Linked DNA regions of Catenulispora sp. EB89. The protein of the gene in region 2 interacts with the protein of the main gene of each other region in a pairwise test. Links are inferred from orthologs where the notes say so. Each region holds a gene or a part of one and is shown on either strand. Other genes may lie near its edges.

Region 1 (7,374 bases), on a different replicon or contig from region 2:
GTCGGACCGGCCAGGAAGACGCTCGGTCCGGACGGGATGGCCTCGCGGGCCCACACGACGGAAACGGTCACCCGGCAATCATCGCCGCACCGCGAGGCATCCGTGCGTTCTCCCCGAATCCACCATCGGCGATTACCTTGCCAAAGGAGGACGACATCTCAATTCTCTGATCTCTATCCGCCGGATCCGCACCGGTCCGGCGAAGACGGGAGCCCGCGCATGTCGTTGACCCGCCGCCGCCTGCTCACCACGGGCGCCGCCACCTCGGCCCTGTCCCTGCTGCCGGCCTCGCTCACCAAGGCGATGGCCGCCGCCGCCCCGGACGACCGGCTGCACGCCCTGGACCAGATCGAGCACGTCATGATCCTGATGCAGGAGAACCGCAGCTTCGACCACTACTTCGGCACGCTGTCCGGCGTGCGGGGGTTCGGCGACCGCGACGCGATCCGCCTGCCCGACGGCCGTCCGGTGTTCTACCAGCCCGACACCGCCAACCCCGACGGCTACACCCTGCCGTTCCGCATCGACACCACCAAGACCAGCGGCGCCAAGTACCCGAGTACCGACCACAGCTGGCACGGCCAGCACGCCTCCTGGAACAACGGCGCCATGGACGGCTGGATGGCCGCGCACCGCCCGGCCGACGGCGGCCCGTGGTCCATGGGCTACCTGACGCGCGAGGACCTGCCGTTCCACTACGCGCTCGCCGACGCCTTCACCGTCTGCGACAACTACCACTGCTCGGCCTTCGGCCCCACGCACGCCAACCGGCTGTTCGCGATCAGCGGCACCAACGACCCCGACGGCGTGGCCGGCGGCCCGGTGGTGAGCAACAGCAACCCGGCGCCGTTCCGCTGGACCACCTACGCCGAGCGCCTGGAGGCGGCGGGCATCAGCTGGCGCTATTACGTCGCCAACACTCAGGGCTCGGACCTGAGCTGGTTCCAGAGCTTCCAGAACGCCCCGCACGATTCCCCCCTGTGGATCAACGGGATGCAGCCGCGGCCGCCGCAGGCGATCGCCGACGACATCGCCAACGGCGACCTGCCCGCCGTCAGCTGGCTGAACTCGCAGTACCTGCCCTCGATCGGGCAGCCGGAGGCCAGCGAGCACCCGCCGGCGCTGCCCGGGGCCGGGGCGCAGTACATCTGGGGCGTGCTGGACGCGCTCGGGCAGCACCCCGAGGTGTGGGCCAAGACCCTGCTGATCATCACCTACGACGAGAACGACGGCCTGTTCGACCACGTGCGGCCGCCGACCGCGCCGGCCGGGACGCCGGGGGAGTGGATCACCGTCGACCCGCTGCCGGCGGAGTGCCAGGGCATCGCCGGGCCCTCCGGGCTCGGCTTCCGGGTGCCGACGATCGTGGTCTCGCCGTGGAGCGCCGGCGGCTTCGTGTGCTCGGAGGTGTTCGACCACACCTCGACGCTGCGGCTGCTGGAGCGCCGCTTCGGCGTGCGGGAGACGAACATCAGCGCCTGGCGCCGCCGCACCGTCGGTGACCTGACCGGGACGTTGCGTATGCACGACCGGCCGCAGCACCGGTTCCCGAAGCTCCCGGACGCCGCGGCGCTCTACCAGCAGGAACTGAACGAGGTCGCGACGCTACCGGCCGTCGTTCCGCCGACCGTGCAGAGCATGCCGCGCCAGGAACGCGGACATAGGCGCCATATGGGCTGATTAGTCCGTTTTTGCCCCTCCGGGAAGGCTCTGAGAAGAGTTCAGGGCCTTCCCGGATTCGTTTGTCCCGAATGTGATCCGCTCGCCACGCTTCGTGAGATCTGCGTCGGAAAGGCGCCAATTCCCTTACTGCCGGTGTGTCCCTTATCAACGGCATGTCATCGTTCTTGTGATTTGCTCAGGCTTGTGCTTACCGTCTGGGGCATGCCCCGCCACGAGCGGGGACCTCGCCGGCCGGCACGCCGCATTCCTGCCCCGGACCGCGAGAGTCATTTTCTGCACCCGACCCCCGTGATCGGAGCAGGAGGCTGGCGCCCAGCGCTGGCCGGCGTGGCGGAGAGAGCTGACTGATCATGAGCAAGTCCATGCTGTCCGGCCGCAAGAAGGCCGGGATCGTCGTGGCCTCCGTGGCCGGCGCCGCGGTCGTGCTGCCCGCCCTGATGGCCTCCACCGCCAGCGCCGCCAGCGTCTCCACCTGGGACCAGGTCGCCTCCTGCGAGAGCGGCGGCAACTGGTCGATCAACACCGGCAACGGCTACTACGGCGGCCTGCAGTTCTCGACCAGCTCCTGGCTCGGGGCCGGCGGCGGCAAGTACGCCCCGCGCGCCGACCTGGCCACCAAGGACCAGCAGATAGCCGTGGCCGAGAACCTGCTGGCCTCCCAGGGCCCCGGCGCCTGGCCGGTCTGCGGCCCGCGCGCGGGCCTGAGCGCCGGTGGCGCGGCGGCCGCCGTGAACCCGGGCAGCGGCTCGACCGGCTCCAGCTCCAGCAGCTCCAGCACGACCCAGCAGCAGACCCAGACCCAGACGCAGCAGCAGGCGCCGAAGCAGCAGACGCAGCCGCAGCAGCAGTACAAGCAGTCCTGGAACTGGAACGCGCCGAAGCAGCAGAACACTCAGCCCGCCCCGGCCCAGAACGCGGCCCCGCAGGCTCAGCCGACCGGTGCGACCTACACCATCAAGAGTGGCGACACGCTGTCGCAGATCGCCGTCACCAACCACGTGGCCGGCGGCTGGCAGAGCCTGTTCCAGCTGAACAAGGGCCAGATCTCGAACCCGAACCTGATCTTCCCGGGCCAGGTCATCAAGCTCTGAGAACCGGATCCCCGGTGCCTTTTCGCCGCCCCGGCCTGCTTCGCGCGGGCCGGGGCCGGCGGTCTGTCGCAGGAGCCTTAGTCAGGCGGTGCGTGTCGCCGAGACCTCGTCCAGCGTTTGCTTGAGCGACGTCTCAGCATCCTGTGTCGCGGAGTCCAGCACCAGATGCGGCTCCGGCCACGCCTCCCACAACCCCTGCATCCGCTGCACATGTGTCCACGGCACCGTGGGCCGCCACCCCGGGATCCCCCGGTCCCGACCCTCGACCCGCGCCTTGTGCACTTCCGGATCCGAGCACACGCACTCCACCCCCACGAAGCGCGCCCCCAGACTCTCGGCCACCCGCCGATAGCGCTCCCGCACCTCGACCTCGTGCCCCGGCACGTCCAGCACCACGTCCAGTCCCAGCTGTAGCTGCCGCGCGAGCGCCCCGACGAGCATCATCTCGGCCAGCGGCACCATGTTCTCCTCCGTCAGCACCCGGAACGGCGTCAAAGCCCCGAGCTGCCAGTCCGTGGAGAACACCGCCGCCCGCAACTCCCGCGCCAACCCCTCGGCCAACGTGCTCTTTCCGGCCCCCGGCACCCCCGCGACCAGGATCGCGGCCGGCTTCGCCGCCGGGTCCAGGGGCGTCAGCTTCTCATAGGCCTGAAATGCGGCTTCGTAGTCGGTCATGGAACCGACCCTAGGCAAGCGACCGCCCGGAACCCGCGCGCTTTCGCTGACGGCGAACGCACGCCTGGCTAACCCTTCAACCGCCCCAACCGCTCGACAGCCTCGACCAGCACCTCGTCCTTCTTGCAGAACGCGAACCGCACCAGGCTCCGCGCCGCCTCGACGTCGTCGTAGAACACCTGGTTCGGAATCGCCACGACGCCGCACCGCTCAGGCAGTTCGCGGCAGAACTCCATCCCGTTCTTCTCGCTCAGCCCGCTGATGTCGGTGGTGACGAAGTACGTCCCGTCCGGCACGAACACCTCGAACCCGGCCGCGCTCAGCCCGCCGGCCAGCAGGTCGCGCTTGCGCCGCAGGTCGGCGCGCAGCGTCGTGAAGTACTCGTCCGGCAGAGCCAGGGCGGTAGCGGCGGCGTACTGGAAGGGGCCGCTCGCCACGTACGTCAGGAACTGCTTCGCGCTGCGGACCGCGGAGACCAGCGCCGGCGGCGCCGTCACCCAGCCGACCTTCCAGCCGGTGAAGGAGAAGGTCTTGCCCGCCGAGCCGATCGTGACCGTGCGCTCGCGCATCCCGGGCAGCGTGGCCAGCGGGATGTGCTCGGGGCCGAACGTCAGGTGCTCGTAGACCTCGTCGGTGACGACCAGCAGGTCGCGCTCGCACGCCAGCCGCGCGATCGCCTCGGACTCGGCGCGGGTGAGCACCATGCCGGTCGGGTTGTGCGGGGTGTTCAGCAGCAGCAGGCGGGTGCGGTCGGTTACGGCGGCGCGCAGCGCGTCCAGGTCGGGGCGGAAGTGCGGGGGACGCAGCGTCACCGGCACGCGCACGCCGCCGGCCATCGCGATGCAGGCCGTGTACGAGTCGTAGTACGGCTCAAACGCGACCACCTCGTCGCCGGGCTCCAGCAGCGCCAGCAGCGCCGCCGCGATGGCCTCGGTGGCGCCGGCGGTGACCAGCACCTCGGTGTCCGGGTCGAAGTCCAGGCCGTAGAAGCGCTTCTGGTGCTCGGCCACGGCCCTGCGCAGCTCCGGGATGCCGGGCCCGGGCGGGTACTGGTTGCCGTGCCCGGACAGCACCGCCTCGGCCGCCGCGCGCTTGATCTCCTCGGGGCCGTCGGTGTCCGGGAAGCCCTGGCCCAGGTTGATCGAGCCGGTGGCCACGGCCAGCGCCGACATCTCGGCGAAGATGGTGGTGCCCATCGGGGCCAGGCGGCTGTTGACGTAGGGCATGCGCATGACGCCATCCTGCCGTACCGGCACCGTCACGCACGGGTGGCCCGCGCGTCCTCGGCTCGTGCGTCCGCCGCGCATCCGCGGCGCACCCGACGTGCATCCGCCGCGCGAGCGCCGCCGCGAGTGCGCCGCACCGTGTGAAAGGCTTGCCCCATGGACTTGCGCATCTTCACCGAGCCCCAGCAGGGCGCCGACTACGACACCCTCCTCACCGTCGCCAAAGCCACCGAGGACCTGGGCTTCGACGCGTTCTTCCGCTCCGACCACTACCTGAAGATGGGCGACGTCACCGGCGCCCCCGGGCCCACCGACGCCTGGATCACGCTGGCCGGCCTGGCCCGCGAGACCAGCCGCATCAAGCTCGGCACCCTGGTCAGCCCGGCCACCTTCCGGCTGCCCGGCCCGCTGGCCATCGCCGTCGCGCAGGTCGACGCCATGGCCGGTCCGGGCCGCGTGGAGCTGGGCCTGGGCACCGGCTGGTTCGGCGACGAGCACACCGCCTACGGCATCCCCTTCCCGGAGAAGCGCTTCGGCCTGCTGGAGGAGCAGCTGGAGATCGTCACCGGGCTGTGGAACACCCCCGAAGGCGCGACCTACAGCTTCAAGGGCGAGCACTACACCCTCAGCGACTCCCCGGCGCTGCCCAAGCCGGTCACCAAGCCGCACCCGCCGATCATCATCGGCGGTGGCGGCCCGAAGCGCACCCCGCGCCTGGCCGCGCGCTACGCCGCCGAGTACAACACCTCGTTCAGGTCCTTCGAGGACAGCGAACGCCTGTTCGGCACGGTCCGCGAGGCCGTCGCCGCCAACGGCCGCGCCCCGGAGTCGATGACGTACTCCGCGGCCCTGGTGGCCTGCGTCGGCCGCGACGAGGCCGAGTACGCCAGGCGCGCCGCCGCGATCGGCCGCGAGCCGGCCGAGCTGCGCGAGAACGGCCTGGCCGGCACCCCGGCGGAGGTCGTGGACAAGCTCGGCCGCTACGCCGGCATCGGCACCCAGCGCGTCTACCTGCAGATCCTGGACCTGTCCGACCTGGACCACCTGGACCTGATCGCGAACGACGTGATGCGCCAGCTGTAAGCAGCACCCTGATGCCCAGCCCCCGCACCGACCTGAGCGCCGACTGCGCCGACTGCTTCGCGCTGTGCTGCGTGGGGCTGGCCTTCACGGCGTCCCGGGACTTCGCCGTCGACAAGTCCGCCGGGACGCCGTGCCCCAACCTCGCCGCCGACGACCGCTGCTCCATCCACACCGGACTGCGCGGCCGCGGCTTCCAGGGCTGCACCGTCTACGACTGCTTCGGCGCCGGCCAGAAGCTGTCCCAGCAGACCTTCGGCGGCGTGTCCTGGCGCGAGGCCCCGCACACCGCCGCGCAGATGTTCGCCGCGCTCCCGCTGATGCGCCAACTGCACGAGATGCTCTGGTACCTCACCGAAGCCGAGACCCTGGCCGCGGCCTCCGCGCTGCGCACCGAGATCAGCTGGTCCGCCGAGGAGACCGAACGCCTCACCGGGCTGCCCGCCGACGAACTGCTGGCCCTGGACGTCGCCGCCCACCGCCAGGGTGTCAGTGAACTGCTCTCCGAAGTCAGCACCCTGATCCGAGCCGGCATCGGCACCGGCCGCAAGAAGGACCGGCGAGGTGCCGACCTGATCGGCGCCCGCCTGCCACGAGCCGACCTGCACGGCGCGGACCTGCGCGGCGCCTACCTGATCGGCACCGACCTCTCCGGCGCCGACCTGCGCCGCGCCGACCTGATCGGCGCCGACCTGCGCGACGCGAACCTGGCCGGAGCCGACCTGACCGGCGCCATATTCCTGACCCAGACCCAGCTCAACGCAGCCCTCGGAGATCAGAGGACGAAGATCAGCGAAGGGCTGACGCGGCCCTCACGCTGGGAGTGACGGCCGGGGACGAACCGACCGCCGGGATAAGTTGAATAGTCCGCGGTTCCCGACCCAGGCCCCGGACAACAAAGCCCCGAACAAAGGCCTCAATCGTTCGGATCCGCCGCCAAAGCCCTGGTCCACCCTTCGGTGACCGCCGCGACATCCGCGGAGCCGGCGACCGTGAGCGCGACGTCACGATCCGACCAGCGGTCCGCCTGACCGGTCGCCGACGAACCCAGCAGCACCGCGCCGGTGACGTCCGCGTCGGCCTCGGCGCGCGCGGCCAGCGCCGCGAGCACACGATCGCGGTCGGCGGGGGTGAACATAGCGGCACATCATCTGTCAAAGGGTGCTTACAGGACAAGATCAAGGTTGCGCGCCGCACCTAAAGATCGTCGCCGAGCGTGATCGGGCGTGTGGTGATCACCGGTCGCCGGAACCGGTACCGCGCCTCGGCGTTGAGCGAATTTGAGGTGCGCGACGCCTTCTCGCCACACCCCGGCCGACCAGGCAAGTGCCCTGCTTCACAAGGTCTGTGCGGGCCTGGACGAGGCGGTATCCGTAGCAGGGCCGCCCGCCGGGCGCCAAGGCGGTCCGGACGTTGCCGTTTCGTGACGTGTTCATGGCGGATTCGTGTCCGCCAGCTCATAGCGATCATGGTCGAAACCCGAATAGGTTTTGCGCGTCAACATATCGGCGGCGCCTCCCGGGGGTAGGCGACGTGCGGAACCAGAAAGGGGCAAGCTCCCATGCGTAAGGCGATACTCGCTATCACCGCACTCGGCGCCGCGGTTGCGTTGAGCGCAG
Region 2 (7,498 bases):
TCACCGCGCCGGGCACCAGGCCGTCTTCGTGTTCGTCGACGGCCCACGCCGGCGCGAACCGCGTTCCCTTGCGGACGGCGAGGATCCCGACCCCGGTCGGCCCTCCCCATTTGTGAGACGAAGCACACAGCACCGACCACTCGCGCGGCACCGGCATCCGGCCGACCACCTGAGCGGCGTCCACGAGCAACGGCACCGCGGCCTCGACCGCGGCGGCGAACACCGGCGCCAGCGGCTGGACCGTGCCGACCTCGTGGTTGGCCGCCTGCAGGCACGCCAGGGCCGTTCCCGGCACCCGCAGCTCGCGCGCGAAGGCCTCGGCGTCCACCCGGCCGAGCCGGTCCACGCCGACCGTCGCCACGGTGTCGTGCGGCCCGGTGCTGGTCGGCTCGGCGCTGGTCGGCCCGCCCGCGTTCGACTCGGCCTCGTGCAGCTCCGCCGCGTGCAGCACCGCGGAGTGCTCGACCGCTGACACCACGAGCCGGTTCCCGACCCGCCGCCGGCCGGCCAGCACGCCGGCGACGCCGTAATGGATCGCGGCCGTCCCCGAAGGAGTGAACAGCACCTCCCGGGCCCGGCAGCCCAGGACCTCGGCCACCGCCGCCCGGGACCGGTCCAGCAGCATCCGCGCTTGCCGCCCGGCCCGGTAGAGCCGGGCCGGGTCGGCCCAGCCCTCGTCCAGGGCCGCCAGCAGCGCGGCGCGGGCGGCCGGGTGCGGGGGCTCGGCGGAGGCGGCGTCGAAATGAGTCACACCCTTGACGATACGGACCCTGCGCCGTCACCCGCGGTACTTGTCCGGCCGCGCACCGGCCGCGCACCGGTCCCGCGCTGGGCCCGGGCCGGGCCCGTACTCGGCCGCACGCTCCGGCCGCACGCTCCGGTCGCACAACCGCGCGCACCCCCCGGCACTCCGCGTCGTCGGGACCGTCGCCGCCGGTGCGCTCATCAGATCAACGCCCGTCAGTTCGGCCGGAAGTGTGACCGTCGCACCCCGCCACACGCGTTAACCGGGACCTCCGCGCAAGAGGCAATTGGGGCTGGAGTAGGGTTTGGCCGCGAGAGAGAAGACACCGCCCCTGGCAGGGCCGTGACGTGCGGGCACACCGGGTGCGATCCCGGCGGTCCGCCGCGTGCCTGCCGCCAAGGCTTGAACCTCGGGAAGGCAACCTTGAGTCCACACGGCTCCGACCCGTCGCCGCAGCGCACCTCACCGGCGCGGCGATCGCGGCGCGCGAAGCTCGGCGTTCTTGCCGTGGCCGGGCTGGTCGCCATGACCGCCACCGGCTGCAATGTAGACGAAGCAAAGCGGCTCGGGGTTCCCGCGCCCGCCACCAAGGAAGCGCCGATCATCCTGCACCTGTGGCAGGGCTCGTGGATCGCCGCGCTCGCCGTCGGTGCCCTGGTTTGGGGCCTGATCATTTGGTGCTGCGTCTTCTACCGCCGCAAGCGCACCGGTATCGAGATCCCCGCACAGACCCGCTACAACGTCCCGATCGAAGTGCTCTTCACGGTCGTGCCGTTCATCATGATCGCGGTGCTGTTCTTCTTCACGGCCAAGGACGAGTCCAAGCTCCTCGCGCTGCACAAGAACCCCGACGTGAAGGTGAACGTCGTGGGCCGGCAGTGGTCCTGGTCCTGGAACTACAACTACGACGCCGTCTCCGGTCAGGCGACCCCGGGGCAGCTGGCCGTCTACGACGCCGGCACCCCCGCGGACCTGCCGGTGCTGTGGCTGCCGGTGAACGAGCGGGTGCGCTTCACGCTGACCTCCACCGACGTCATCCACTCCTTCTGGGTCCCGAACTTCCTGTTCAAGCTGGACGTGGTCCCGGGCCGCATCAACGAGTTCGAGCTCACCCCGAACAAGGAGGGCGAGTTCATCGGCCGCTGCGCCGAGCTGTGCGGTGTCGACCACTCCCGGATGCTGTTCAAGGTCAAGGTCGTCTCCGCGGCCGAGTACCAGCAGCACCTGCAGGACCTGGCCAACAAGATCGACCCGGTGACCGGCAAGGGCCAGACCGGTCAGATGCCCGTGGGCTACAACTCCAACGGCGTCCCGCTGCGCGTCGGCCCGCTGACCGGCATCGGCAACGACTCCACAGGGAAAGAAAAGTGACGGCCATCAGTGAACCGCGCGCAGTGAGCGCGCCGTACGAGCGCCGTGAGCCCGGCAACATCGTGGTCAAGTGGCTGACGTCCACCGACCACAAGGTGATCGGGTACATGTACCTCATCACGTCGTTCTGCTTCTTCGGCATCGGCGGCCTGCTGGCCCTGCTGATGCGCGCCGAGCTCGCCCGGCCGGGTCTGCAGTTCCTGACCACGGAGCAGTTCAACCAGGCGTTCACCATGCACGGCACGATCATGCTGCTGATGTTCGCCACCCCGCTGTTCATCGGGTTCGCGAACGTCATCGTGCCGCTGCAGATCGGCGCCCCGGACGTGGCCTTCCCGCGGCTGAACATGTTCGCCTACTGGCTGTTCCTGTTCGGCTCGCTGATCGCGGTCGGCGGCTTCCTCACCCCGCAGGGCGCGGCGGACTTCGGCTGGTTCGCCTACGCGCCGCTGACCGACGCGATCCACTCCCCGGGCATCGGCGCGGACATGTGGATCATGGGTCTGGCGCTGTCCGGCTTCGGCACCATCCTCGGTGGCGTCAACTTCATCACCACGATCATCTGCATGCGCGCGCCCGGCATGACGATGTTCCGCATGCCGATCTTCACCTGGAACATCCTGCTGACCGCGGTGCTGGTCCTGATGGCGTTCCCGGTCCTGGCCGCCGCGCTGTTCGCGCTGGAGGCCGACCGCCGCCTGGGTGCGCAGATCTTCGAGGCGGACAACGGCGGAGCGCTGTTGTGGCAACACCTCTTCTGGTTCTTCGGACACCCAGAGGTGTACATCGTCGCGCTGCCGTTCTTCGGCATCATCTCCGAGATCATCCCGGTCTTCAGCCGCAAGCCGATCTTCGGCTACAACACGCTGGTGATGGCGACCATGTCGATCGCCGGCCTGTCGGTGACGGTGTGGGCGCACCACATGTTCACCACCGGCGCGGTGATGCTGCCGTTCTTCGCCTTCATGTCGTACCTGATCGCGGTGCCCACCGGCATCAAGTTCTTCGACTGGATCGGCACCATGTGGCGCGGCTCGCTGAGCTTCGACACGCCGATGCTGTGGTCGGTCGGCTTCCTGGTGACGTTCCTGTTCGGCGGTCTGACCGGCGTGCTGCTGGCCTCCCCGCCGATCGACTTCCACGTGCAGGACTCGTACTTCGTGGTCGCGCACTTCCACTACGTGCTGTTCGGCACCGTGGTGTTCGCGATGAACGCCGGCTTCTACTACTGGTGGCCGAAGTTCACCGGCAAGATGCTGGACGAGCGGCTGGGCAAGATCCACTTCTGGATCCTGTTCGTCGGCTTCCACACCACGTTCCTGGTACAGCACTGGCTGGGCGCGGCGGGCATGCCCCGGCGGTACGCGGACTACCTGGCCAGCGACGGGTTCACGACGCTGAACACGATCTCCTCGATCGGCTCGTTCGTCCTCGGCGCCTCGACCCTGCCGTTCCTGTACAACGTGTACATCACCGCCAAGCGCGGCAAGAAGGTCACGGTCGACGACCCGTGGGGCTACGGCCGCTCCCTGGAGTGGGCCACCTCCTGCCCGCCGCCGCGGCACAACTTCACCTCGCTGCCGCGCATCCGCTCCGAATCCCCGGCCTTCGACCTGCACCACCCCGAGGTCGCGGCGCTGGACATGGGCCACGGGCACGGGAAGAAGGCCGCGGTCGGCGCCCCGGACAAGCCGTCGGCCTCGACGTCGACCGACAACGAGGACGGTGCCAAGTGAAGGTCGAAGCCAAGCTCTTCGGGTTCGTCGCCGTCTTCCTGATCATCGACATCCCGGTGTACTGGTACCTGTCCAAGGACACGGTCGGCACCACCGCGCTGTCGATGGCCTTCGGCCTGTGCGCGCTGGTGTGGTTCTACCTGTACTTCACCGCGATCCGCATCGGGCCGCGCCCGGAGGACCGCGACGACGCGGAGATCTCGGAGATGGCCGGCGAACTCGGCTTCTTCGCCCCGCACTCGTGGTGGCCGCTGTACACCGCGGGCTCCGCGGCGCTGGCGTTCATGGGCGTCATCTTCGGGTGGTGGCTGCTGCTGGTGGCCTTCCCGTTCGGGGCGTACTCGGTGATCGGGCTGGTGTTCGAGTACTACCGGCGTGAGAACAACCGGTACGGCGAGGCGGGGGCAGGGCACTGACCCCGCTGGGCTGACACCGGTCGGGCTGACACCTGCCGGAGCTTCAAAGGAGCCGGGCCTCGGATCGCTCCGAGGCCCGGCTCCTTCGTGTCTCAGGAATGTAATGGTTGACCATCTTTCGAGATCGCATGCAACGCGCACGGGGGGTTCGGCGTCTATCCAGGTGTAAGGCTCTAAAGCACAGGAGAACCAGGACAGGGAGGGCCTCGTGGCACACCGCATCGGGCAGGGTGTTACCGCGGGCGGGCGGCGTCGGTGGCGGCGGGCTGCGCAGTGGACGGCGGGGGCGGCGGCGGTGGCGCTGCTGACGGCGGCGTGCGGCGGCTCGTCGAGCGGCAAGAGCGCGGGCGCGCCGGTCGGGGCCGCGCAGACGGCCTCGTCCGGGACCTCGGGCGGCGCGAGTGGCGGGGCGAACCCCGCGAGCCCCTCGTCCTCCGCCGCGCAGCCGCTGGCGCTCTCGACCAGCCCCGCGGACGGCGCGGCCGGCGTCGACCCGGCCAAGGGCATCCAGATCAACGCCGTCAACGGCAAGCTGGAGAGCGTCACGGCCACCGACGCCGCGGGCAAGACGGTGTCCGGCGCTCTGGCCGCTGACGGGTCCTCCTGGGCCTCCAGCGGCACGCTGGCGATCTCCAGCACCTACACGGTGGTGGCGAAGGCGCAGGACGGCTCCGGGGCCGAGAAGACGACCACGTCGAAGTTCACGACCCTGACCCCCGGCAAGCGCCTCGGCCTGGACCACTACGTGCCGGACAACGGCACCACGGTCGGCGTCGGCCAGCCGGTGGCCGTTTTCTTCACCAACGCGCCGAACGAGAAGGACCGCGCGGCCGTGGAGAAGGCGATGACGGTCACCACCACGCCGCACGTCGACGGCGCCTGGAACTGGCGCGGCGACACCGAGGCGGACTGGCGCCCGCAGGGCTACTGGCAGCCGGGCACGAAGGTGCAGGTGCACCTGGGCCTGAACGGCGTGAAGGCGGGCCAGACCACTTATGGCTCCTTCACCAAGGACTTCTCCTTCACCATCGGCGACTCGGTGATCAGCACCGTGGACCTGGTGAAGGACAAGATGACCGTCACCAAGAACGGCCAGGTCCTGCGCACCATCCCGGTCAGCGCCGGCGAGGTCCCGAACCACCCGACCTGGAGTGGAAAGATGGTCGTCCTGGAGAAGGACGCCTCTCTGCAGATGACCTCCGCCTCGGTGAACTTCACCGACGCCTCGGACTTCTACGACCTCAAGGTCCAATCCGCGGTGAAGATCACCTCATCCGGCACCTTCCTGCATGCCGCGCCCTGGAACGACGGCAAGTTCGGCCGCGTCAACAGCAGCCACGGCTGCATCGGCATGAGCCTGGACGATGCCGCGTGGTTCTTCAACACGGTCAAGATCGGCGACGTGGTGGACGTGCAGAAGTCGGCGAACACCAAGCCGAACGTCACCACGAACCCGAACCCCGGCTTCGACGACTGGAACTTGACCTGGAGCCAGTGGCTGGCGGGGTCGGCGGCGGGAGTGCAGACGGCGCAGTAGCCAGCTGTCGCAGGTGGTAATCGGTTGGCCACGTCCTGTCAGAGGGCGTGGCTAGCCTTTGGGGTATGACAGTAGCCATGGACTACGAACCGCCCGAGAGCGGACCGGAGCTGGACTCCGCCATGGAAGCGGCGACGGCCGCTTTCAGCCTGGTCGAGGAGTTCGGCCTCCTCGACGACGTCTCGCTGGCGCTGTGGGACGCCCTGCCCGAGGACTTCTGCCACGATCACGAACTCGATCGTGGCCGGTTGATCAGGTGCGAGTCGCCGACTCTCGGCCACCAGCACGCGTCCTTGTCGCTGGCGATCGTTCTGAAGAATGCCGCCCGCCGCGCTGTCGAGGCGGAAGCGTTTCCCTGCCTCCGCACAGCGCAGGATGTCGACACGCGGCTCTGGGATGTTCCAGGCGCCACTGTTCGCAAACCAGATGTGCTGGTCTTCCGCTGCCTGGAAGAGGGCCGACGCAAGCTCTGGGGATACGACCTGGTGCTCGCGGTGGAGATCGTCTCGCCGTCCAGCGGCGCCACGGACACCGGCAAGGACAACCAGCGGACCGGCTTCGAGTCGAAGATGACCCAGTACGCGCTGGCCGGGATCGAACACTATTGGATCGTCCGGCTGAAGCCGGATGACTCGGCGATCGCCAGCATCGAGCAGTGGTGGCTCGGGCCGGGCTACCGCGGCGCCTACACCAAGGTCGCGACCTGGACCAACGGCGAGACCGCCGAGGCGATCAGCACCAAACTGCCCTTCCCGATCGAGGCGACCTGGGCCGACCTCGAGTTCTAGCCGCACGAGTGCCCGCCCCGGCGACCGGCGGGCGCCCGCATCTGACCGCCCGAGCTCCGCCTACCGCTCCTGAACCAACCGCTCCGAAACCTCGACCCACGTCGCCAGCACCCGCTCCGCGGCCCCCGAATCGATCGCCTCCGCGGCCTTCGCCAGCCCCGCGCCCAGCCGTGCCGTCACCGGCTCATGCGTGGGCTCCAGCGCCGCCAGGGCCGCAGCCGCCGACAGCAGCACCGCGTCGCGTACCGCGCCCTGCTCGCCGGCCAGCAGGCGGCGGGCCACGGCCGCGTTGAACTCCGGGTCGGCGCCGCGGAGGGCGCTGATGGGGGAGTAGGCGATGCCGAGGTCGCGGGGGTCGAAGACCTCGCGGGTCACCTCGCCGTCGGAGGCCGTCCAGATCGTCGTGGTGGTGGCCACCGAGATCTCGTCCAGGCCGTCGTCGCCGCGGAAGACCAGGGCTTCGACGCCTCGGCGGGCGAAGACGCCGGCCACGATCGGGGCCATGCGTTCGTCGAAGACGCCGACGGCCGATGCCCGGGGGCGGGAGGGGTTCGTCAGGGGCCCGAGGAAGTTGAAGAAGGTCGGGATCGCCAGTTCCTTGCGGGGGACGCCCGCGTGGCGCAGGGAGGCGTGGAAGACCGGGGCGAAGCAGAAGGTGATGCCCGCTTCCTTCGCGACCTGGGCCACCGCCTCGGGTGCGAGGTCCAGGCGGACGCCGAGGCGCTCCAGGACGTCCGCGGCGCCGGAGGAGGACGAGGCCGCCCGGTTGCCGTGCTTCACCACCGTCGCGCCCGCGCCGGCCGCGACGATGGCCGACATCGTGGAGATGTTCACCGTGTGCGCGCGGTCGCCGCCGGTGCCGACGATGTCCACGGTGGCCCCGGGGACGTCGATGAGCAGCGCGT

The links.
Region 1: the proteins of ctaD (region 2) and ABH920_RS28485 interact in binary tests that used the Escherichia coli proteins (3 or more experiments, as listed by UniProt). The link is inferred for Catenulispora sp. EB89 from one-to-one orthologs.

What each region holds. Positions count from the first base shown.
Region 1 is NZ_JBGCCU010000015.1:16,384-23,757, reverse strand. The notes cover bases 2,600-5,475. They hold ABH920_RS28485 (pyridoxal phosphate-dependent aminotransferase), read right to left. Parts: upstream 4,682-5,475; coding sequence 3,518-4,681; downstream 2,600-3,517. Other genes in these bases: ABH920_RS28480 (LLM class F420-dependent oxidoreductase), read left to right, coding at 4,832-5,475; ABH920_RS28490 (AAA family ATPase), read right to left, coding at 2,856-3,449; ABH920_RS28495 (transglycosylase family protein), read left to right, coding at 2,600-2,774. In the rest of the region: ABH920_RS28505 (nucleoside 2-deoxyribosyltransferase domain-containing protein), read right to left, coding at 1-71; ABH920_RS28500 (alkaline phosphatase family protein), read left to right, coding at 220-1,680; more of ABH920_RS28495, read left to right, coding at 2,034-2,599; more of ABH920_RS28480, read left to right, coding at 5,476-5,758; ABH920_RS28475 (pentapeptide repeat-containing protein), read left to right, coding at 5,770-6,582; ABH920_RS28470 (hypothetical protein), read right to left, coding at 6,672-6,893; ABH920_RS28465 (sugar ABC transporter substrate-binding protein), read left to right, coding at 7,317-7,374. UniProt on the Escherichia coli protein: Shows aminotransferase activity with methionine and histidine as substrates, and to a lesser extent also with phenylalanine.
Region 2 is NZ_JBGCCU010000004.1:317,389-324,886, reverse strand. What follows is about bases 1,483-4,482. They hold ctaD (cytochrome c oxidase subunit I), read left to right. Parts: upstream 1,483-2,112; coding sequence 2,113-3,852; downstream 3,853-4,482. Other genes in these bases: ABH920_RS11075 (Ig-like domain-containing protein), read left to right, coding at 4,477-4,482; ABH920_RS11080 (cytochrome c oxidase subunit 4), read left to right, coding at 3,849-4,268; coxB (cytochrome c oxidase subunit II), read left to right, coding at 1,483-2,116. Also shown: more of coxB, read left to right, coding at 1,169-1,482; more of ABH920_RS11075, read left to right, coding at 4,483-5,805; ABH920_RS11070 (Uma2 family endonuclease), read left to right, coding at 5,871-6,593; trpD (anthranilate phosphoribosyltransferase), read right to left, coding at 6,654-7,498. UniProt on the Escherichia coli protein: Cytochrome bo(3) ubiquinol oxidase is the terminal enzyme in the aerobic respiratory chain of E.coli that predominates when cells are grown at high aeration.